DNA from 3 places in the Mesorhizobium sp. M0621 genome. Region 2 is predicted to be linked to each of the others. Evidence: predicted binding sites of a transcription regulator. Region 2 holds the regulator's gene; each other region holds the start of a gene.
What was found. Region 2 encodes LexA, which represses DNA repair genes until DNA is damaged. Its sites were predicted from a motif close to TGTTCNNNNTGTGTTCNG; they were not measured.
Positions count from the first base shown of each region.

Region 1: a site for LexA is predicted at 6,120-6,137, ahead of NKI38_RS10970 (ImuA family protein). Genes of this name have one in related genera too.
Region 3: a site for LexA is predicted at 1,398-1,415, ahead of NKI38_RS19730 (YifB family Mg chelatase-like AAA ATPase). Genes of this name have one in related genera too.

Region 1 is NZ_JAMYQF010000011.1:131,396-139,260, reverse strand. Features, by position in the region: gene NKI38_RS10985 (ABC transporter substrate-binding protein) at 1-118, opposite strand, end outside; gene NKI38_RS10980 (error-prone DNA polymerase) at 628-3,894, opposite strand; gene NKI38_RS10975 (DUF6504 family protein) at 3,891-5,414, opposite strand; gene NKI38_RS10970 (ImuA family protein) at 5,326-6,090, opposite strand; gene NKI38_RS10965 (hypothetical protein) at 6,558-7,274, shown strand; gene NKI38_RS10960 (hypothetical protein) at 7,629-7,865, shown strand, end outside.
Region 2 is NZ_JAMYQF010000042.1:13,865-21,729, reverse strand. Features, by position in the region: gene NKI38_RS24065 (hormone-sensitive lipase) at 1-486, opposite strand, end outside; gene NKI38_RS24060 (AMP-binding protein) at 802-2,427, shown strand; gene kynA (tryptophan 2,3-dioxygenase) at 2,424-3,260, shown strand; gene kynU (kynureninase) at 3,344-4,591, shown strand; gene lexA (transcriptional repressor LexA) at 5,027-5,779, shown strand; gene NKI38_RS24040 (ComEC/Rec2 family competence protein) at 5,773-7,865, opposite strand, start outside.
Region 3 is NZ_JAMYQF010000029.1:816-8,680, forward strand. Features, by position in the region: gene NKI38_RS19730 (YifB family Mg chelatase-like AAA ATPase) at 1-1,307, opposite strand, end outside; gene NKI38_RS19735 (NAD(P)H-dependent oxidoreductase) at 1,551-2,141, opposite strand; gene gshB (glutathione synthase) at 2,350-3,291, opposite strand; gene NKI38_RS19745 (putative bifunctional diguanylate cyclase/phosphodiesterase) at 3,630-4,979, shown strand; gene NKI38_RS19750 (SDR family NAD(P)-dependent oxidoreductase) at 5,249-6,016, shown strand; gene NKI38_RS19755 (2-dehydro-3-deoxygalactonokinase) at 6,013-6,972, shown strand; gene NKI38_RS19760 (2-dehydro-3-deoxy-6-phosphogalactonate aldolase) at 6,969-7,610, shown strand; gene NKI38_RS19765 (SMP-30/gluconolactonase/LRE family protein) at 7,610-7,865, shown strand, end outside.

The DNA.
Region 1 (7,865 bases), on a different contig from region 2:
CCGTGGTCGTTTCCAGCGGCGGTTCCGCGTGGAGTGACTCCGGAAGTCCGATGATTCCGGCAGCGCCTACCATGGCGGCGCCGGCCAGGAATCGGCGGCGGGTTTGGATGATCTGCATCAGAACGCTCCCCTTCCGATTGCAAAAGGCAAATACTGGCTGGAACCGAGCAAAAGAGCATCGGCAGAGGCAAATGGTCTGGTAAGCGCGACGAGTGGTTGTGGAACCTAGCGCGCCTAGTCCGATGCGGGAGTCTTGCGCTCTCAGTCGCCGGCCCATGCATTAGCAACCGACGATATATCGACGATACGCCCCATTTGCGTAGGTTGCGAGCGCAAACTTACTACGCCTACGTCCTGCCGATTGCCTCGCCGTCATCGAGACTGCTTGGGGGGGTTGCGAATGGCCGCTTCAAGTTTGCCGCGGCAGGACCCACCCGCTGAACGTACGCTATCGTTCTTCGGACGCCAAAAGCAGCCCTTCCGCGTCGGCCCAAAGGCGACATCAGAGTATCTGCTCGGGCGTTTATCGTCTGGCACCGCAGGGTTCGGCGACAAACGTTGAGCGGTCTTAAGGCAGAATCCCGCATTGTCCCGGCCATTTCTGCGGCTTTTGCTAATCCTACCAACTTATTTGAAATCCCGCGTCTTCACCTTGATCTGGTCGATGTGCAGATGGGGATCGACGATGTTCCTCGGCCTTGGTCCTTTCGGCAGCCCGCGCGGGTCAGGCGTCGGACTGCCATGGTGGAATTCGTCGCCGCGCCCGTGCGGCAGCGGGAAGGCAGCGTCGCGATCGCCGACGCTGGCTGGACCGGCCGACAGATCGTTGAGCCGATGGGCGACGAGATGAACCACCTCCCCTTCGCGCTGGATGCGTCCGTAGACGCCGATCATGCCGGCCCCGAGCACAACCCTGCGATATTTTTCGAACACCTTGACCCACACCACCAGATTGGCGATGCCGGTCTCGTCTTCAATCGTGATGAACATCACGCCCTTGGCCGAGCCCGGCCGTTGCCGGACCAACACGAGCCCGGCGGCTTCCAGCCATTGCCCATCAGGCGCCTGCATGGCCTCGCGGCAAGAAACGATGCGCTTGTGGCGCAGGTCGGCGCGCAGGAAGGACACCGGATGATCGCGCAAGGTCAGTCCGACATGGCCATAGTCTTCAACGACCTCGCCGCCAGCCGTCATGGCACGCAAAACCACGACCGGCTCCTGGATTTCCGGCACCGTTTGCTGCTCGCGAGCCGAGGCCGCCGCAAACAGCGGCAGCGGCTCGTCGCGCAGCGCCTTGATCGCCCACAAGGCCTCACGCCTCGCCAGCGATAGGGACGATTGGAAAACGTCAGCCTGGGCGAGTTGGACCAGCGAGGCAGCGGGAACACCGGCGCGATGCCAGAGGTCATCGACCGACGCAAAGGGCTGGTCGGCGCGCGCGGTGACGATGGTGGCCGCGTCAGCATTGGCAAGACCACGGACCATGCGCAGGCCAAGTCGAACCGCAAACCGATCCTCGTCCCGAGTGGGCTCGAGCGTGCAGTCCCACCTTGATGTGTTGACGCACACAGGACGCACCTCGACACCATGGTCCCGCGCATCGCGGACGATCTGCGCCGGAGCGTAGAAGCCCATCGGCTGGGCGTTTAGAAGTGCCGCGCAGAAGACATCCGGATGATGGCACTTCATCCAGGACGACGCGTAGGCGATCAGTGCGAAGCTGGCCGCATGGCTTTCGGGAAAGCCATAACTGCCGAAGCCCTCGAGTTGCTTGAACGTCTTTTCGGCGAACTCGCGCTCATAGCCGTTCTTAACCATGCCGCCGATGAGCTTGGCGCCGAAGCTGGAAACGCCGCCGGTGTGTTTGAAGGTCGCCATGGCACGGCGAAGCTGATCGGCTTCGCCGGGGGTGAAGCCGGCGCATTCGATCGCCACGCGCATCGCCTGTTCCTGGAATAGCGGCACGCCCAGCGTTTTTCCGAGCACTTTCTCCAGCTCAGGCTTGGGATAGACAACCTCTTCCTTGCCTTCGCGCCGGCGCAGATAGGGGTGCACCATGTCGCCCTGGATCGGCCCCGGCCGCACGATCGCCACCTCAATGACCAGGTCATAGAAGGTGCGAGGCTTGATGCGTGGCAGCATCGACATCTGGGCGCGGGATTCGATCTGGAAGGTGCCGAGCGTGTCGGCCTTACGGATCATCGCATAGGTGCGCGGATCCTCGGCTGGGATCGTGGCGAGATCGAGCGTGATGCCTTTGTGTTGGACCAAGAGATCGAAGCCGCGCTTCATGCAGGACAGCATGCCGAGTGCCAGCACATCGACTTTCATGAACTTCAGAGCGTCTATGTCGTCCTTGTCCCATTCGATGACCTGACGATCCTTCATGGCGGCCGGTTCGATCGGCACCAGATCGTCGAGCCTGTCGCGGGTCAGCACGAAGCCACCGGGATGTTGCGACAAATGCCGCGGTGCGCCGATCAATTGCCTGGCCAGGTCAAGCGCGAGGCGAAGTCGGCGGTCACCGAGATTGAAGTTCAGCTCCTTGGCGTGCTTCTGCTGGACGCCTTCATCCGACCAGCCCCACACTTGCGACGACAACATCTTGATAAGGTCCTCAGGCAGACCCAGAGCCTTGCCGACATCACGCAGCGCGCCCTTCGACCGATAGCGGATGACGGTCGAGCAGAGCGCTGCGTGTTCACGTCCGTAGGTTTCGAACACCCATTGCATAACGATTTCACGCCGCTCATGTTCGAAGTCGACATCGATGTCGGGCGGCTCACGGCGCTCCTCCGAGACAAAGCGTTCGAACAGAAGATCGTTGCGGTCGGGGTCGATCGAGGTGATGCCCAGCACATAACAAACAGCGCTGTTGGCCGCAGACCCCCTGCCCTGGCATAGAATGTCCTGGCTGCGGGCAAAGCGAACGATCGAATTGACCGTCAGAAAATACGGCGCGTATTGCAGCTTCTCGATGAGCTGCAATTCATGCTTGAGCGTGGCGATAACCTTGTCCGGCACGCCTTCCGGAAAACGCTCCAATGCGCCTTCCCACGTCAGCTTCTCCAGCGCCTGCTGCGGCGTCAGATCCGGCAGCATGCGCTCTTCGGGATATTGGTAAGCGAGTTCGTCGAGAGAGAACCGGCAGCGCTCGGCGATTTCAACCGTCCGAGCGATCGCCTCGGGATGGCGGCCGAACAGGCGTGCCATCTCGTCCGGCGGCTTCAGATAGCGGTCGGCATGTCGTTCTCGCCGAAACCCGGCATCGTCGATCGTGACATTGTGCCGAATGCAGGTGACGACATCCTGCAGAATGCGCCGTGACGACTCGTGAAAAAGCACGTCGTTGGTGACGACCGTTGGCACGCCGGCCTGTCCAGCAAGGTTGGACAGATCGTGCAGGCGCAGAGCCTCGTTAGGTCGGCGCCGCAACGTCAGCGCCACATAGGCTCGATCGCCAAAAGCCTCGCGCGACCGCCGCAGCCAGAGCGCGCATGCGTCGTCGGCCTGGTCGGGAACGAACACCGCTATAAGGCCTTCGCCGTAGGCGACTATATCGGGCCAATGCAGCACACATTTCGCCTTGCCGCCGCGTTTCTTGCCGAGCGACAGCAAGCGGCACAGCCGCGAGTAGGACGCGCGGTCGGTCGGATAGGCCAGGATCGAAATCTCTTCTGCCAGATCAAGCCGGCAGCCGACGATCAACCTGACGCCGGTCGCCTTCGCCGCTTCATGTGCTCGAACGATGCCGGCCAGGCTGTTGCGATCGCAGATGCCAAGTGCCGGCATGTCCATGCTTGCTGCTTGCGCGAACAGTTCCTCGCAGGAGCTGGCGCCACGCAGGAAGGAAAAATGCGAGGTGCATTGCAGTTCGACATAGGGCACGATCATCCGAAGATGCCGTGCAGGAACCAGCGATGGGAGCCGGTCGCGGCATCCTCGCCGTCGCCAGCGCGATAGATCCAGAACCGTTCGCCGGCTTCGTCCTCGACCTGGAAATAGTCGCGCACGGCGGCAAGCTCGGCGTCGCGCTTCCACCATTCGCCAAAGACCCGCTCGGGACCATCGGCGCGCTTGACCCGCCGACGGATGCCTCTCCAGGTGAAGCTGGCCGGCGGGTGATCGGGCAGCAGCGCTATTGCCTCGATCTGCTCCGGCACGGCGAACAAACGGGCCGGACGTGGCCAATGGTCTGGCCAAGCGTCGCCGGTCTCTACCGATGCCGGAGCCACACGCCGAAACGATCGCTCAGGCACGTCGTTGGGCACTGGCGTAAATCGATAGAGCTTCTCCTCGCCGACACGATTGCCGAGTATGTCGATCAAATCCGAGATATCCGCATCCCTTTGTTCGATGAGCGAGGAGTTGGTCTGCCTGGGTGTCAACGGTTCGGCCAAGGGCGCGGACAAGCGCATCAGTTCGATACCGAAACCTGGATCGACCGTCTCGATCTTGTCGCACAACAAACGCGTCAGCCGCTTCACATCGCGGACTGGCAAGGCTGTGCCAACGCGAATGGCCTCTATGCGGTTGTCGACGCGGTAGAGCAGCAGATCGAGGCGGCGCGCGCCCAGCCCCTTCGTCTCCAGTTCGGCACACAGCGCTTGAACAAGCTTGCCGACGTAGCGGGCGATTGTCTCGGCCGCACCGATGGGCTCGCCGAAGCCGCGCTTAACCTCGACCACATCCGCCGGCCGCACTGGCTCAATCGGTTCGGCAAGGCGGCCGGCGGCTTGGTCAAGGCGTCGGCCGAGTTCCGGTCCGAAGCGCAGGGTCAGCGGCGCGCGCGGCTGCTTCAGAAGCTCGCCTGCGCTGTCGAAGCCCAATACCCGCAAACCGCTGACGATCGCGTCGGGCAACCGCAGGGCCGCGATAGGCAGAGGAAGAATCGCATCATAGGTTGCATCGACCGGCACCACATTGATGGTCTGTCCGACGTAGCGCGCAACAGCATGAGCGGCACCCCAGCTATCCGCTATCGCTGCTCGCGCCGCAATACCGGCCTGGCCGAGGCGTTCGACCATGTCGGCCAGCATCAAATGTTCACCGCCATGCAGGTGATCGGCGCCGGTGGTGTCGATGACCAATCCGTCAGGAGGATCCGCCGCCACGATCGGCGCGTAGCGGCGCAACGCCCACACGGCCAACCGCTCCAATGCCTCAGCGTCTGCCTCGGGTTCGGCATCCATGATCGCCAGACCCTGGACGAGAGCCTGCGCCTTCGTTGCCGGCATGCCGACGCGCAAGCCTGCTTCCATCGCCGCGCGATCGGCGGCAACCACCAGACGACGGTTGCCTTGCCGCCCTACCATTACGATAGGTCTATCCGGTGGCGGCGAGACGTCGCCCAATTTCCTTCTGAGCCGATCGGTCGACCAGCTTGGAAGGAAGAGCGAGACGACCCTTTGCATCACAAGCCTCCACTTCGATATCGAGCGTTTCCCCTCCACGAGACCTGATCAGTTCAAGCTGCCATCGCGCCCGGCCAATCCCCGGTACGGGGAGCGGCCTCGATGGCAAGACAGAAACCCGCCAGCGGCTGACAGAGGCCGTCGGCTGCCCGAAATCGGCGGCTTCGGTCTGGCGTCGCCAGCGACGGATGGCGATACCCATCGCGCCCGAGCCTTCCGAAGCGAGCTGCAAGCGTCGCGAGGCCGTCATCGACAGACGGGCAACTTCGGCAACCACAGCCCCAAGCCCGACGTGCCGCAGGCCTTCCTCGAAGCAAGCGAGCAAGGATTTGTCGTCGCCGGCTTCAACGTAGATCACCCGGTCGGGGTGAAGTCCGACCTGGGCGATTGCCGGCGCAAACAGATCCTGGCGGGTCACGCACCACAGCACCTTGCCTTGCGTCCTGGCCGCAACGCCCGCCGCAAAGAGCGACGCGGCAGCGCCATCGATCGCTCCATTGCCGCCGCCAGCGACCTCATGAAGGGCCCCAAGCGCCACCCCGCCCCCGGGCAGACGTCTGTCGATAGAAGCGATGCCGAAGGGCAGAACCGCCTTTTCGCGCGGTGTTCCGCCTTCGAGACGCGCAACGCGATCTCGAAGATCGGAAATGACAGCGGTTGGCGTCGATGCACTCATCTGGCCCCTGAACGCGAAATGCTAATGTATGTTCCTCATTTGTTCTCTTCCTGACAAAGAGTCAATGGGACGGGTGGGGATGGCGCGGCTTGTCACGATCTCGCGAGAGACGCTTTCTCACAGGACGATGCGGTCGAAAGCCATCTATCCCGCTGGACGTTCGCGCCGGCGAATGTCGGCGCCCCCAAGGAAAACCGGCGTATAAACCATAGTCCTGCGCGCGTCCGCTAAAGGGACATTGTCGCGAGCAGGACGAAGGAAATTCGCCTCCGCCGCGGGCGGTTAACAGGACAGCCGTAGGAGCGTCAGCATAGCGCCGGCCGCAGGATGGGACGCGGGACCGACTGTCCCCGTCCACGGCGGCCCGCATGAAGCATTCGCAACAGGGAGCCGTGGGTCCAAAATCGTATTGACTTGAATGTTCTTATTTTGTTCACTGCTTTCTCAAACTGGTACAGGAGGCGAAAATGGAACTTCGCTTGAACATCGAAGGGGCAACACCTGAAGAGCATGCGCGCGGTGTCGCGGCAGCTGACGCCGTCTTTGCGCGGGCCGGCATTACCCCGTTGCAAGGCGCAGACGGCCTGTTCGCGTTGGATGGGTGGGATATCAAAGGCTTTCCCGAAGACGATCAGCCAACTGAAGACGAGGCCCGGGCTGCTGCCGTCTGGGTGGAAGCAGACAAGGCGGCGGCAACCGCCTGCTGTGCAGGCTGGCCAGAGGAAAAGGTTCCGCATCACCAGATCATGGAACTGATCAACATTCCACGCACGCGGTTGCAGGCGGACGCGGTTGTGGACTCTTGGCCGGAACGGAAGCAACTTTATCCAGACGTCGTCGAACGGCTGGAAATCACGACCGGCCCCGATCGCCAGATTGACTTCGATATTGCCTTCGTTCTCGGCTGGGTTCCGGAGCGACCGACGTTGGATCGGGTTGAGCCACTCTCGGAAGACGGCGAGCGCATCCCTTTCTTTACCAGCGATCTTGCGCAGGTCGAAGAAATGGCTCGAAAGGCTCTCAAAGACTGGACAATCGAGATTAGTCGAGACCCATATGATGCCCATGTCTTCAACCCGGCATCTAGCCATGACGATGACGAATTGCGGATGGCGGCCTGGCGCGATTTCGACGGTGTTCCGTTCTTATGGAAAAGCCGCCAGCAAATCCTGCAATCGCGCTAACGCTGGCGATGATGCGCGGACAGTCGGTACATTTCGAATAGTTGTGGTCAAACGAGGCTGATGCCGCCAGAACGGACGCCGAAACTCGAGCGGTAGCGCCGACGGTGTCCCGAGCGAAGATCGGCGCGGTGGAGGGCTACCTCGCCGATTTGCACTCCATTTTCGCCGTTTGCCGAATGGACCACTGAGACATCTTCCAAGCAGAGATACGTCTTCCTATCCATGAGGAGATCGTATTCGACATTGGACGGTGCGGTATGTCTGGTTTGGCCAGTTCGACGGCCATGTGGCGCTCTCGATGGGAGCTAGGTGGTAAGCCGCCAGCGGCGGACCGACATCTTCTAGGCGGCAGCCATGAAGGGTGATGGGCTGTCGTATCCGCCACGAGGGCTCCCCCGTGTCGAAGCTGCACGTTACGTGGGCGTTGGGCCGACGCTTTTTGACGAGATGGTTGCCGATCGCCGCATGCCGAAACCGAAGCGTATCAACAGTCGGGTGATTTGGGACCGTGTTGAACTCGACATCGCGTTCTCTGAACTTCCGAGTAAAGAAGATGGTCTGGGGGCTTTGCTGGCCGCAAGTCCGAAGATA
Region 2 (7,865 bases):
GGCCGCCAGAGGCGTTGATATCGTCACCATTCGGGTGGCGAGATGGCCGCCGGCCGAATGTCCGGTCAGCATCAGCGGCCCGTCGATCATTGCCGCTGCCTTGTCGATAGCCGCGCCGATTTCCCCGACTATACCTGCAATGCGTATGTCCGGGCACAGCGTGTAGGACGGCATCGCCACGGCAAAACCGCTGCTGACCGCGCCATTGGCGAGATGCGACCACAAACTCTTGTCGGTCTCCAGCCAGTAACCGCCATGGATGACCACCACCAGCCCCTCGGGCGCGGCAGTGGGAAGGAAAAGATCAAGCCGATTGCGCCGCCCGTCACCATAGGCGATGTCGAACTGTGCCCGCCCCTCCGCCGAGAGCGCATCACGAAATGCTTGCGCCGGCTCTGCCCACGCGGCCGGCCAGCGGTCGCTACCGGCGATGTTCGCGCCGTTGGCATAGGCATCGTCCCAATCGACAACGTGACGTTCGAACATCTGCGCCCTCCACCAAAAACGGCATCGCTTCTGAGCTAGCAATGGCCAGCGCAATGCCGTGCGTCAATGCTTCAGAGCCAAAACATTTTAGGCTTGAAACAAATTTCGACTGGTGCGATCCTGCTATGACGAACAGCCGACAAAATGGGAGGTCCGCTGTGCTGCCCCAAACCTGCAGACATCAGCCCTTTCGAGTGGCGACGTCGAGCAAGGTGCGACTGGCAGAAGCCTCCTCGGGAAAAGTAGGACACCTTCTCCACCACACCGGCCAGACGCCTCGCGCACTGGCCAGGCAGCAGACGGGATAGCGGCGACATGCTTGGGCCTTCAGCGCATATCGACACATTCACACGCGATCACCTGCCACCTCCGGAGCAATGGCCGGATTTCCTGCTCGACGGCTTTCACTATCCCGAACGTCTCAATGCCGGCGTCGAACTGACCGACCGGCTGGTCGAGAAGGGCCTCGGTGACCACACCGCGCTGATCGGCAATGGCCGCCGCCGCACCTACAAGGAACTGTCCGACTGGACGAACAGGCTGGCCCACGCGCTGGTCGAGAATTATGGCGTCAAGCCGGGCAACCGGGTGTTGATCCGCTCCGCCAACAACCCCGCCATGGTCGCCTGCTGGCTGGCCGCCACCAAGGTCGGCGCCGTGGTCGTCAACACCATGCCGATGCTGCGCGCCGGCGAGCTTGCCAAGATCGTCGACAAGGCGGAAATCACCGTCGCGCTCTGCGACACCAGGCTGATGGACGAGATGACCGCCTGCGCCAAGGACAGCGCGTTCCTCAAACAGGTCATCGGCTTCGACGGCATCGCCAATCATGATGCCGAACTCGACCGTGTCGCTCTCGACAAGCCGGTTACCTTCACCGCCGTCGAAACCGGCCGCGACGATGTCGCGCTGCTCGGCTTCACCTCGGGCACGACAGGCGTGCCGAAGGCGACGATGCATTTCCACCGTGATCTCCTGATCATCGCCGACGCCTACGCCCGCGAAATCCTCCGGGTAACGCCGGACGACATCTTCGTCGGCTCGCCGCCGCTGGCCTTCACCTTCGGCCTTGGCGGGCTCGCCATCTTCCCGCTCCGCTTCGGGGCGGCGGCGACGCTGCTGGAACAGGCGACGCCGCCCAACATGATCCACATCATCGAGACCTATAAGGCGACCATCTCCTTCACCGCGCCGACCGCCTACCGCGCCATGCTGAAGGCCATGGATGAAGGGGCCGACCTGTCATCGCTGCGCGTCGCCGTTTCGGCCGGCGAGACCTTGCCCGCTCCGGTTTTCGAGGAGTGGACGCAAAAAACCGGCAAGCCGATTCTCGACGGCATCGGCGCCACCGAAATGCTGCACATCTTCATCTCCAACCGTTTTGGCGACATGAAGCCCGCGTCGACCGGCAAGCCGGTGGGCGGTTACGAGGCGCGCATCGTCGATGATGAGATGCGGGAGGTGCCGCGCGGCGCGACCGGCAGGCTGGCGGTGCGCGGGCCGACCGGCTGCCGCTACATGGCCGATGACAGGCAGAAGGAATACGTCCGCGACGGCTGGAACCTCACCGGCGACACTTTCACCCAGGACGAAGACGGCTTCTTTCATTTCGCCGCGCGCTCCGACGACATGATCGTCAGCGCCGGCTACAACATCGCCGGGCCTGAGGTCGAGGCGGCACTGCTGTCGCATCCGGACGTCGCCGAATGCGCGGTGATCGGCGCGGACGATGCCGGGCGCGGCCAGATCGTCGAGGCGCATGTTGTGCTGGTGCAGGGCGTCGCGCCTGACGCGTTGACCACCAAGCGCCTGCAGGACCATGTCAAGGCAACGATCGCACCCTATAAATACCCGCGATCGGTGAAATTCATCGCCGCCCTGCCCAAGACCCAGACCGGCAAGATCCAGCGCTTCCGGCTGCGCACGGAGAAAATCAATTGAGCGAGCCCTACGATCCGGCGTCCGAAGGCGCACAGATGTCGTTCAAGGAGCGCATGTCCTACAGCGACTATCTGCACCTGGAGAAAGTGCTGGAGGCCCAGACGCCGCTGTCGTCGGCGCATGACGAGATGCTGTTCATCATCCAGCACCAGACCTCTGAACTCTGGATGAAGCTCGCTCTGCACGAGATCGGCGCCGCGATCCGTTCGATCCGCGCCGACCGCCTCGAGCCGAGCTTCAAGATGCTGTCGCGCGTCGCCCGCATCTTCGAGCAGTTGAACAACGCCTGGGACGTGCTGCGGACGATGACGCCCAGCGAATACACCGAGTTCCGCGACGCGCTCGGGCAGTCCTCGGGTTTCCAGTCCTGGCAGTATCGTGCCATCGAATTCATGGCAGGCAACCGCAACCTTGCCATGCTCGGGCCGCACAAGCACCGACCGGACCTCAGCGGAAAGCTGGAGGCGATCCTGGCAGAGCCGTCGCTCTACGACGAGGCGCTACTGCTTTTGGCGCGCAACGGATTCGACATCGGTGCCGACGCCAGGCGCACGGACTGGCGTGGGACACGAACCGAGAATGAAGAGGTCCTGGTCGCCTGGCAGACCATTTACCGCGACCCGCAGCGCTACTGGATGTTCTACGAGCTGGCCGAGAAACTGGTCGACTTCGAGGATTATTTCCGCCGCTGGCGCTTCAACCATGTCACCACGGTCGAACGCATCATCGGCCTGAAACGCGGCACCGGCGGTACATCGGGTGCCTCGTATCTCAAGAAGATGCTTGAGGTCGTGCTGTTTCCGGAGCTGTGGACCGTCCGCACCCGGCTCTGACATCATCGAAATGAGAACAGGCATACCGAGGGGACGCGCTTGTGGCGGAAAACCCTTCGCGAACAACCGAGGATTGACCGACCATGTGTGGAATTCCTGATCTCGCTGCGATCGAAGCGATGGATGCCACGGATCCGCTGCGTGCCATGCGCGACCGTTTCATTCTGCCGGAGGGGGTGATCTATCTCGATGGCAATTCTCTCGGGGCAGCGTCGCATGCCGTTTTCGGCGAGCTGCAGCAGGCGGCGACCAAGGAATGGGCCCAGGATCTCATCCGGGCCTGGAATACGGCCGGATGGTTCGAGATGCCGGTCGAACTCGGTGATCAGCTTGGACGCCTGATCGGAGCCGCGGCCGGCCAGACCGTCGTCTGCGACACGACATCGACCAACATCTACAAGGTGTTGCATGCGGCGATGGAGATGCGGCCCGGCCGGTTGGCCATCGTCGCCGAGGGTGACAGTTTTCCCACCGACCTGTACATCGCCGAAGGCGTGGCCTCGACCCGGGATGGCGCCTTGCTGCGTCTCGCGGGCGTCGACGCACCAACCATTGAAGAACTGATCGATGAAAGCGTCGCGGTGGTGCTGGTCAACCACGTCAATTACAAATCCGGTGAACTGCGCGACATGGCGGCGCTGACGCGCAAGGCTCATGCGGCCGGAGCGCTGATCGTCTGGGATCTATGCCACACCGCGGGCGCTCTGCCGGTCGAGCTCGACCGCGCAAATGCCGATTTCGCTGTCGGCTGCACCTACAAGTACCTCAACGGCGGTCCGGGCGCGCCGGCCTTCATCTATGCCGCCCAGCGCCACCATGGCGAGATCAGCCAGCCACTCAGCGGCTGGTGGGGGCATGCACGCCCCTTTGCCTTCGAACGGGGTTATGTGGCCGGCACCGGCATCCGCCGCTTTCTGTGCGGCACGCAGCCGGTCCTGTCGATGCGGGCGCTCAAAGGTGCGCTTGCCATCTGGAACGACGTCGACATGGCGGCATTGCGAAAGAAGAGCGTCGCGCTGACCGAACTGTTCATCCAGCTCGTCGAGGCGAAGTGCGGCGCCTATGGTCTCACGCTGGAGAGCACCCGCGACGCGACCAGGCGCGGCAGCCAGGTGTCGTTCCTTCACGATCATGGCTATCAAATCATGCGGGCGCTGATCGAGCGGGGGGTGATCGGTGACTTCCGCGCGCCATCGACCATCCGTTTCGGCTTCACGCCACTCTATGTCGGCTACAAGGATGTGTGGCTGGCGGTTGAGGTGCTGGAAGACATTCTGCGCACGGGTGCATGGAAGGACCAGCGTTTCGCCGTCAAGGAGGCCGTTACCTGACGCAGCCGTCCCGACGATCTGTTGTCGCCGGCCTTGCCCCTTGGTCGGATGACGGAGGACGAATTTCCAGCTCGCAAATGAGTTCGCCGCTGGTGGCCGCGCTGATTGCAGTTATTAACCAAGGTTGGCATTTTGGCTTCGTTTCGTTCACGGCAAACGAATGCCCGGAATGCCCACCGTCGAGGGCCTATCGCAACTCATGCCAGGCCTGAGCTTGGGATGGGCCACAGGCTATTAACCATAACAATTTCAATGCCGGCAAGCGCATTGCGACGGGATGCAGCCGTCGGCGAGGCCTGGCAGCGAGCTGCCAATAATTTCGATCCCCTTAATAAATTCATTAAACTTTAAACAGTTGCGGAACACAACTGGAACAGATAGTGTTTGTTCTGGGTTTGTTTTCTGATTCTGGTTTTAGGTACCCTGGGGGCCGCCATGCTGACACGCAAGCAACACGAACTGCTGATGTTCATCCATGAACGCCTGAAGGAAAGCGGCATTCCGCCATCCTTCGACGAGATGAAGGAGGCGCTCGACCTTGCCTCCAAATCCGGAATTCATCGACTGATCACGGCTCTGGAAGAGCGCGGCTTCATTCGCCGGCTGCCCAACCGGGCACGCGCGCTGGAAGTGCTGCGGTTGCCGGACTCGATCGCGCCCGGCCTCAACGCGGCGAAAAAGTTCTCGCCAAGCGTCATCCAGGGCAGTCTTGGTCAGACCAGTCTCGGTCAGGGCGGCCTTGGCCGGCAGATCAAGCCGGCGTCTTCGCGGATGCCTTCGGCCGGCAATGACGACGACGTGGTCTCCGCCGTGTCGATCCCGGTGATGGGTCGTATCGCCGCCGGTGTGCCGATCGACGCCATCCAGCATCAGACACATTCGATCTCGGTGCCGCCGGACATGATCATGGGCGGCGAGCACTATGCCCTGGAGGTCAAGGGCGACTCGATGATCGAGGCCGGCATCTTCGACGGCGATACCGTCATCATCCGCAATGCCGATACGGCCAGCCCCGGCGAGATCATCGTGGCGCTGGTGGATGAAGAGGAAGCGACGCTGAAGCGGTTCCGCCGCAAGGGCGCCTCGATTGCTCTCGAAGCAGCCAATCCGGCCTATGAGACCCGGATTTTCGGGCCCGACAGGGTCAAGGTGCAAGGCAAGCTCGTTGGCCTGATCCGCCGCTACTGAGGCGGCTGCGGTTTAATCGCTGGCTTCTCGGGTCTCTTGAAGGGCGGCAGTCCCCTCGCCTCACGCGAGAATTTGCGTTGTACGTGCCAGGGTCGATATGGCCTGTCCACGGCGAAGCTGATTGTCGCTGGTGTGGTCGCCGATTGGCGATCGAAGAAGACGGCAGCACTGCCTTTGCGGGCCAGTTGCCGCTTGGTGATGACGAGAACCAGCGGGTTGTGACAGGCGTCATATGCCGTCGCGTCATTGATGACGATCAGGTCGGCGAAGCCGCAGGCTTTCCAGGTGTCCTTTCGATCCTCGACATAGGCAATGAATGCACCGGACGGATGCCTGGCGAGACAAACGCCTGATGTGCAATAGAACGGCGCTCCCGGCGGCATTTCAGCGGCATCCCTGACGTCGAATTGGCCATCGCCTTCGTTGAACACCTCCGGCATGACGATGGTTTCGGATGTCAGCGCGCGTTTCCAATTGTCCACGGTGAATTCGTTCGGGCGCGCGCGGCTGACGGCAAGTTCGCCACCGCCGATCGGCAACGCAACCAGCCTTGCGTCCTCCGAGATCAGCACGTCAGGTGCGCGCGTATCCGAGACGGTCAGCAGGCCGGCAAGCGCGAAGGGAAGAGCCGCGAGCCGCAGCCATGTCGTCGCCATCGTCGCGATGACCAGGGCAATCGCCACCAGCAGGACAGACTGCTGAGAAATCAGTCCAACCGCATCGACGGGCGAACGCTCGGAGATCCAGCCCGATATGGCGATCATCAGCGTCAGTCCCTTGCCCATCAGGTAGAGGGCCGGCCAGTCCAACCCGAACGGCATCAGCAACGCGCTGGCGACGGCCAGAAACATCACGACTGTCACGATGGGCATGATGGCCAGATTGGCGAACAGGCTGAGCGGCGACACACGCTGAAAATGCCAGATGGCAAACAGCGCCGTGGCGCCGCCGGCGATGATGGAAGTCATGGAAAGGCCGCCCGCCGCCAGCAGGAATTTTCGCGTCAGGAAACTGGGCAGCGATCGCTTTGGCGGCGGTGGTCTCGCCTTTCCTGCACGATGATCCGCCCAGCCGGCGTAGGCGCCGACGAGTGCGGCGGTCGCGGCGAAGGACATCTGGAAACTCGGGCCGACCACCTCGTGCGGCGACACCACAATGACGGCGATTGCCGAAATTGCCAGATTGCGCATCGTCAGCGCCGCTCGATCGAACAGCACGGCAATCAGCATCACCGCCAGCATGATGAAACTGCGCTCGGCGGCAACGACGACGCCGGAAATGATGAGATAGGCGGCGATCGAGAAAAGTGCCGCGGCGGCGGCATATTTTTTTACCGGACGACGCGCGGAAAAGTCCGGAAACAAGGCGAAGGCGCCGCGCAGCAAACCCATGATGGTGCCGGCGACCAACGCCATGTGCAGTCCGGAAATAGAGATGATGTGGTAGATGCCGGTACGCCGCATCGCTTCATTGATTTCATCGGGAATGCCGGCGCGTACGCCGACGATCAGCGCCGCGGCGATCTCGCCTTCGGCGCCACCGACGCTGCCCCTGATGTGGTCGGCAATCGCTTCACGGGCTTTTTCTATCCCCGAGGAAAGGCGGGCCGCCAGCGGCATATAGTCGTCGGTGACGACGAGTTTTGGATTGCCGAGAAAGAACCCGCTGCCGCCGATGCCGGCGAAATAGCTGTCGAAGGAGAAGTCGTAGCTGTCCGGCCGCACCGGCCCGGTCGGCGGCAACAGCCTGGCATATCCAGTGATCAGGGAGCCGGCGGTCATGTCCGCCGGGATCTTTCGTGTCGAAAGCCGCACCCTCTCCGGCGCATAGCGCAGTTTCGGCCTTGCAGTCGACGTCACGTCGATGGTCAGCCGGATGCGGCCGCTCTCCATCCGGTCGAGCGAGACGATCCGGCCGGTCACCTGCGTCGAGATTTCCGAACCCAGCATCTGTGTGCCGGCGCGCCATGTCTCGACCTTTGCGGCGAGCACCCCGAGCACACACAAAAGCGCCGCCATGAAGCACAAATGGGTTTTCGGCCAGGAACGCGAGACCAGCGCACAGAGCCCCGCCAAGATGACGACTG
Region 3 (7,865 bases), on a different contig from region 2:
CAATGCGCGTTGGTGGTAGCGCGGGTAGCGCCGAGACGTTCGAAGCGCTCGCGCTGGATGGTGCGGGCGCGGGCCACGCGCAGCGCCACATCGGCACTTTTCTCCGCCCGGTCCGGCCGGATGAGATCGCTGGCAGAGACCGCCGGAACCTCGATACGCAGGTCGATGCGGTCGAGCAGCGGGCCTGAGATGCGCGCCTGGTAGTCGGTGCGGCAGCGGTCGCCGCGCAGGCAGCGATAGCCGGGCTCGCCGGCCATGCCGCAGCGGCACGGGTTCATCGCCGCGACCAGCTGGATGCGCGCCGGATATGTGACGCGATGGTTGGCGCGTGCGATCATGCAGTCGCCGGTTTCCAGCGGCTGGCGCAGCGCATCGAGCGTCTGCGGCGTGAACTCCGGAAATTCGTCGAGGAACAGCACGCCATGATGGGCAAGCGACACTTCGCCCGGCCGTGCGCGGATGCCACCGCCGACCATCGCCGCCATCGAGGCCGAGTGGTGCGGCGCGCGGAACGGCCGCCGGTCGGTCAGCTTGCCCTCGCCGAGTTCTCCCGCCACCGAGGCGATCATCGACACCTCGAGCAGTTCCTTTGGCGCCAACGGCGGCAAAATCGACGGCAGCCGCTGCGCCAGCATCGATTTTCCCGATCCCGGTGGCCCGATCATCAGCAAATTATGCCCACCGGCGGCCGCCACTTCCAGCGCCCGCTTGGCGGTCTCCTGGCCCTTGATGTCGGCGAGGTCGGGCAGGTCGCGCGCCGCGGCGTGGATGCCGGCTTCCGGCCGTGACAGCACCTGCGTGCCGCGAAAATGATTGGCGATGGCGATCAGGCTGCGCGGCGCCAGAATGTCGATATCCTTGCCGGCCCAGGCCGCTTCCGGCCCGCAGGCGAACGGGCAGATCAGGCCCTTGCCTTCGGCATTGGCCCCGATCGCTGCCGGCAAGGCGCCGGCGACCGCGGCAATCGTGCCGTCGAGCGACAATTCGCCGAGCACGACATAGCCGGCCAGCATGTCGCCCGGAATGGCGCCCAACGCCGCCATCAGGCCAAGCGCGATCGGCAGATCGTAGTGGCTGCCCTCCTTGGGCAGGTCGGCGGGCGCCAGATTGACCGTGACCTTCTTCGACGGCATCGACAGGCCCGATGCATGCAGCGCCGCCTGCACCCGCTCGCGGCTTTCGGCGACCGCTTTGTCGCCAAGACCGACGATGTGCATGTTGACCTTGCCGGGCGCAATCATCACCTGCACGTCGACCGGCACGGCCTCGATGCCCTGGAAAGCGACCGTGCGAACCCGCGCCACCATTTCTTGCCCCCGGATAGTGGTTCGCCCATGCCCTGGCGACCAGGGTGTGAGCGAAGTCAAGGGAGACAACCACAGATTTCAGAGTTAGGCAAGAACATTACAAGAACATGTGGCCGCCTCACAACGGTGAAGAATGCTGCCGGCAAGGACGCGCGTTCATAAGTTGGGCTCGATCGGAAGCTCGAGCGCCCGCTTTGTCAAAAGCTCGCTCGCATCAGGGATGAGATACCCGAGCGTGGATGGCTAGAATTTGTCAAACAGGCGCTCCACCTTGCGGGCGAACATTTCCCTTTTGTCATAAGAAATGCTCTCGACAGAATATTTCGTCAAATAGAGGTGCTTCACGTTGCGGCCGCACATAGTCTTGAGGCCTCGCAGCAGCACTTTCCTCCCCGGGTTTTGCATGTAGAGTTCGGTATACCACCATGGCGACCCGCATGTGGTAACGACGCCGATCCGCCGGATGTTCAATAGCGCCGGCTTGATCGTGCCACCGTCTGCCGGCAATTCGTAAGCCACCCCTGGTCGCCAAACTCGATCGAAATAGCCCTTCAGGATTGCAGGCATGCCCGACCACCATGTGGGAAAGCAGAAAACGCAAGCTTCCGCCCATCTCAACGCATCGATGTAAATCTGCAAGTCGCCGGGTGCTTGAGCAGGATCGAAGTGGCCGCGTCTTTCTTCGGCATGCATCACAGGATCGAACTTCATTTGATGGAGATCGAAATCAACGACCTCGTCTCCCCTGGCCTTGAGGGTCTGAACGACCCGTTTGTGGAGCGATGCCTGGTAGCTGTCGACTAATGGATGCGCATAGACGACATTAATTTTCATGGCGTGGGCCTTCAGGCTTCGGACTACACATACATATTTAGCGATCACGCAACCAACAAGGAACAGCAGGTCAGCGGCGAGGAAGGAAAAGCCTTTCGCTAATCGCCTGGTCAAACCATGAACACTGCAGGAACATGCAACCGCCCCGGTCGCGGTCAGGTTGTGCCCGGTTGCAAAAGCGGAACATGTTAAGACAAAATGAAAACGGTTACTTCCGCTTGTCCTCGACCGCGTCCCAGAACAGGCCGGCGATGTCGGCGCCGCCGAAGCGTTGGACTTCGCGCACGCCGGTCGGCGAGGTCACGTTGATCTCGGTCATGTAGTCGCCGATCACGTCGATGCCGACCAGGATGAAGCCGCGCTCCTTCAGCGAGGGCCCGATGCGGGCGCAGATCTCGCGTTCGCGCTCCGTCAGTTCGGTCTTTTCGGCGCGGCCGCCGACATGCATGTTGGAGCGGGAATCATGTTCGGCCGGCACCCGGTTGATGGCGCCGACCGGCTCGCCGTCGATCAGGATGATGCGCTTGTCGCCCTTGCGCACGTCCTTCAGATAGCGCTGCACGATATAGGGTTCACGGAACATCTGGCCGAACATTTCGAGCAGCGAGGCAAGGTTGCGGTCGCCCTCCAGCAGATGGAAGATGCCGGCGCCGCCATTGCCGTAGAGCGGCTTGATGATGATGTCGCCGAACTCCTTGCGGAAGGCGGCCACTTCCAGCGGATCCTTGGTGATCAGCGTGTCCGGCATCAGGTCGGAAAACTCGGTGACGAAGATCTTTTCCGGGCTGTTGCGCACCCAGGCCGGATCGTTGACCACCAACGTCCCGGGATGGATGCGCTCGAGGATGTGCGTGGTGGTGATGTAGTTCATGTCGAAGGGCGGATCCTGGCGCAGCAGGACGACGTCCATCTCCGACAGATCGGTGCGCACCTTCTCGCCCAGCGAATAGTGGCTGCCTTTCTCGTCGCGCACCTGCATTTCCTCGATGCGGGCAAACACCTTGCCGTCGCGCAGCGACAGCCGCTCGGGCGTGTAATGGAACAGTTGGTGGCCGCGCCGTTGCGCTTCCAGCGACAGCGCGAACGAGGTGTCGCCGGCGATCGACACGGTGGAGATGTGGTCCATCTGGACGGCGATTTTCAGCTTCATGGCGGGTCTCCGGCGGACTCGGATGGGGCGACTGTCTTGCCTGTACAGGCTCACTGTGCGTCTGCCAATCGCGACCTTTTGAAGATTGGCATAAGCAAGCCGCAAAGCCAGGTCGGCCCCCGATCTCGCCAGCCATCTGGAGACAAGGCGAGGCGCCGCGTCATCCAACGGCGGGAAACGGCTGAAGATGTGCGTGAAAACAAAGGTTTGACGCACCCGTCTCGACCTTCCCGAAGGTCATGCGCTTTACCCGTGAAAAATCTATTTCGCGATACGTTTCCTAAAGGGTTTGCTGCCAGTCTCGAAATAAATTCCGACGTCACAAAACAGGGACACCGATGCAAACTTCGTTTGGCACCGGTCAGGCAAACAGGGAGAGCACGGATCTGGCATTCACAGATCCGTTGACCGGGCTTGGCAACCATCGCCGGTTCTTCGACAAGGTCGATCGCCTGATCAGCGATCGTGCCGACGACCCCGCACCTTTTACCGTCGGCATCCTCGACCTCGACGGCTTCAAGCCGATCAATGACCTGTTCGGACACAAGGCCGGTGACGATATCCTGATCCAGGTCGCGATGCGGCTGCGCGCCTCGATGGACGGCTACTCCACGGTCTGCCGCATCGGCGCCGACGAATTCGCCTTTCTCTATCCGATGGTGTTCAGTGAGGAAGCGGCGGCCGAAAAGTCGCGCATGCTGATCGAGATCCTGTCGGCGCCCTACGATGTCGGCGAACGCACCGCCAGGCTCTCGGCTTCGGTCGGCTGCTCGCTGTTCTCTTCGGGCGACGAAACCACTGAGATCCTCATCAACAAGGCAGAGACGGCGCTCTACCACGCCAAGCGTTCCGGGCGTGGCCGCGTCGTCGTCTACACCCGCGAGATGGAAGAGGCGGCCAAGCGCGTCACCCGCATCGAACAGGCGCTGCGCCGCGCCGTCTCGGCCGGCGAGGTGGAACCGCATTTCCAGCCCATCGTCGACCTCAACACGCGCCGCACCATAGGCTTCGAGACGCTGGCGCGCTGGACCGATCGCGACCTCGGCTCCGTGCCGCCAACCGTCTTCATTCCCATCGCCGAGGAGCGCGGCATCATCGGCCCGCTGTCGCAGCTGGTGCTGCGCAAGGCGACCGAGGCGGCCCGGAGCTGGCCGAAGGACCTGTTCCTGTCGTTCAACCTGTCACCCTCGCAGCTCGTCGACCAGAACACCGGCCTGCACATACTGGCGATCCTCGATCGCACCGGCTTCGATCCGCGCCGGCTGGAGATCGAGATCACCGAGACCGGCCTGATGAACGACCCGGCCTCGGCCGCGCAGATCGTCGAAGACCTGCGCCGCGTCGGCATCCGCGTTTCGCTCGACGATTTCGGCACCGGCCAGTCCTCGCTCGGCCGCCTGCGCGAATTCCATTTCGACAAGCTCAAGATCGACCGCGCCTTCGTCTCCTCGATTCTCGATGATAGGCCGTCCGAACACATCATCCGCGCCATTCTCGCCATGTGCGAGGGGCTCGGCATGGATGTGGTCGCCGAGGGCATCGAGCAGGAAGCGCAGGCCGATCGTCTGGTCCAGTTCGGCTGCGCCGGCGGGCAAGGCTATCTGTTCGGCAAGCCGGCCGATGCCGCCGCCACGCTCGGCTACCTCCGCGATTCTTTCCGCGGCGCCCTGCGCGCCAAGGCGATCTGATCGCTGGTCTCGAAGCCGCCGCCAATCCCGATGATGCCACTGTGCGCAATCCGATGCGGCGCATTGTCGTTTTGTCTGACATAAGGCCAGAAATCCGAAGGTTCGCCCTTGCCCGCGCGCCTTGCGTGGCTAGGATGCGCGCCGGTCTGGCTACAGCGCCGCGCCTCCTTCAGGACGCGCAAAGGACGTTGTAGCATTTTATATTTGCGCATGATCCCTTTCCGAAAATCGATCCGATTTTCGGGGTCATGCGCTCGGAGAGAAAAGATATGATGCCATCGGCGAATTTTGCCGACCTGGAAGGCGCTTCGGTGCTGATCACCGGCGGCGGCTCCGGGATTGGCGCGGCACTGACCGAGGGGTTTGTGCGCCAGGGCGCCAATGTCGCCTTCATCGATATCGCCGATGGTCCAAGCACGATACTTGCCGACCGCATCGAGAAGGAGTTCGGGCGGCGGCCGCTCTATCTCAAGACCGATTTGCGCGACGTCGAGGCCTTGCGGGCTTCGGTAGCCAGGGCGGCAGAGGCGCACGGCGACGTCACCGTGCTGGTCAACAATGCCGCATGGGACGAACGCCACGCCGTCGAGGACGTGACGGTCGAATTCTGGGACAACAACCAGGCCGTCAATCTGCGGCCGCATTTCTTCACCGCGCAGGCGGTAGCGCCGGGCATGAAGCGGGCCGGCGGCGGCTCGATCATCAACTTCACCTCGACATCCTACCTGATCAACCATCCCGACATGCCGTCCTACACCGCCGCCAAGGCCGGTATCCTTGGTCTGACCAAGGGGTTGGCCGGCAAGCTCGGCGTCGACGGCATCCGCGTCAACGCCATCGCGCCGGGCTGGGTGATCACCGAGCGGCAGAAGGAACTCTGGGTGACCGAACAGGCGCTTGCCGCCCATGTCGCCAAGCAGTGCATCAAGCAGGTGATGCAGCCCGACGACATCGTCGGCACGGTGCTGTTCCTGGCCTCTGACGCCTCGCGCATGCTGACCGCGCAGATGCTGATCGTCGATGGAGGCTTCCTGTGAGCCCGGAGTTTGCCAGCAACGCATCGGCGGTCGCCGCCGTCGACTGGGGCACGACCCGCATGCGGGTCTGGCTGGTCGACGGACAAGGCAAGCTGCTAGCCGAACGCCGCGGCGATGATGGCCTGATCACCGCCCAGCAAAAGGGCTTTTCTACCATCCTTGAAGGGCATCTGGCGGCGATGGGAGCACCGGAAGCACTGCCCGTGATCATCTGCGGCATGGCCGGCTCCCGCCAGGGCTGGCTGGAAGCGCCGTACGTGACGGTGCCGGCGCCGCTCAGTGCCATTCTCGGCGGTGCTGCCAAGGTGCCCGGCCAGAGCCGTGACATCCGCATCGTTCCGGGCCTTGCCCAGCGGCTGGCCGATGCGCCAGACGTCATGCGCGGCGAGGAAACCCAACTTGCCGGCGCCGGCCTGCCGGCCAAGGGGCGCCAGTTGGTCTGCATGCCCGGCACCCATTCAAAATGGGTGCTGGTCGAGGACGGCACCGTCGTCGGTTTTGGTACCTGGCCGACCGGCGAACTGTTTTCCGTGCTTGCCGCGCACTCGATCCTGCGCCATTCACTCGGCGAACATCCGAAGCCCGTCACAGCAGACAATCCGTTCTTCCGCCGCTGGTGCGAAACCGCACTGGCCGAAGGCGGCGATGTCACCTCGCGGCTGTTTTCCATTCGCGCCGCCGGCCTGCTTCAGGATCTGAAAGCCGATGATGCCGCCGCCTGCCTGTCCGGGCTGTTGATCGGTGGCGAGATCGCCTCGGCCAGCCGTCGTCACGGCGCCGGCGCGGAGCCCGTCGTGCTGGTGGCATCCGGTGCGCTCGCCGCCCTTTACAGTGAGGCGCTCGGCCTCGCCGGGCTTGCAGTCCGGGTCGTCGATGCCGACGAAGCGGTGCGTGCCGGGCTCATTGAAGCCGCGCGCGAGAACGGCATGATCGCCAGAATTGGAGCAGCCTCATGAGCCAGACCGCACCTTTTCCCAAGCTCAAGCGCGGCTTGGTCGCCATCTTGCGCGGGCTGAAACCGACTGAGGCAGTCGCCATCGGCCAAGCATTGTTCGACGCCGGCATCGAGGCGATCGAAGTGCCGCTCAATTCACCGGAGCCGTTTTCGTCGATCGCCGGGATCGTCGAAGCGCTTCCGAAAACGGCTCTGGTCGGCGCCGGCACGGTGCTGACGCCGGCCGATGTCGATGGCCTGCACAAGGCCGGCGGGCGGCTGCTGGTCAGCCCCAACATCGATGCCGAGGTGATGGCGCGCGCCATGCACTATGGCATGGTCACCATGCCCGGTGTGTTCACGCCGACCGAGGCTTTCCTGGCGATCAAGCTAGGCGCTTCGGCGCTGAAGTTCTTCCCGGCGAGCGTGCTGGGTGCTGCCGGTATTTCCGCGATGCGCGCGGTGTTGCCGGCGCAAACACTGGTCGGTGCTGTCGGCGGCGTCTCCGAAAAAGATTTTGCCGGCTACAAGGCGGCGGGCGTGACCGCCTTTGGTCTGGGCTCCAGCCTGTTCAAGCCGGGCATGAGCGTCGACGAGGTGGCCGGGCGGGCCCAGGCGGCGGTGACAGCCTGGGATGCAACGTTCGGCGGAGAGGCATGATGAGCGAAGCCATCGTTTCGGTTTTTTCCGATCATGTCTGCCAACTCGGCGAGGGGCCGAGCTACGATCCCGCCACCGATACGCTCTACTGGTTCGACATCGTCAACAGCCAGCTTCTGGAAAAGCGGCTGTCCGGCGGCTCGACCACCGTCCATGAGCTTGGCCAAATGGCGAGCGCCATCGCCGTCATCGACGACAAGCGCCAGCTGATCGCCACCGAGACCGGCCTTTTTGTCCGCGACGTGGCGACCGGCA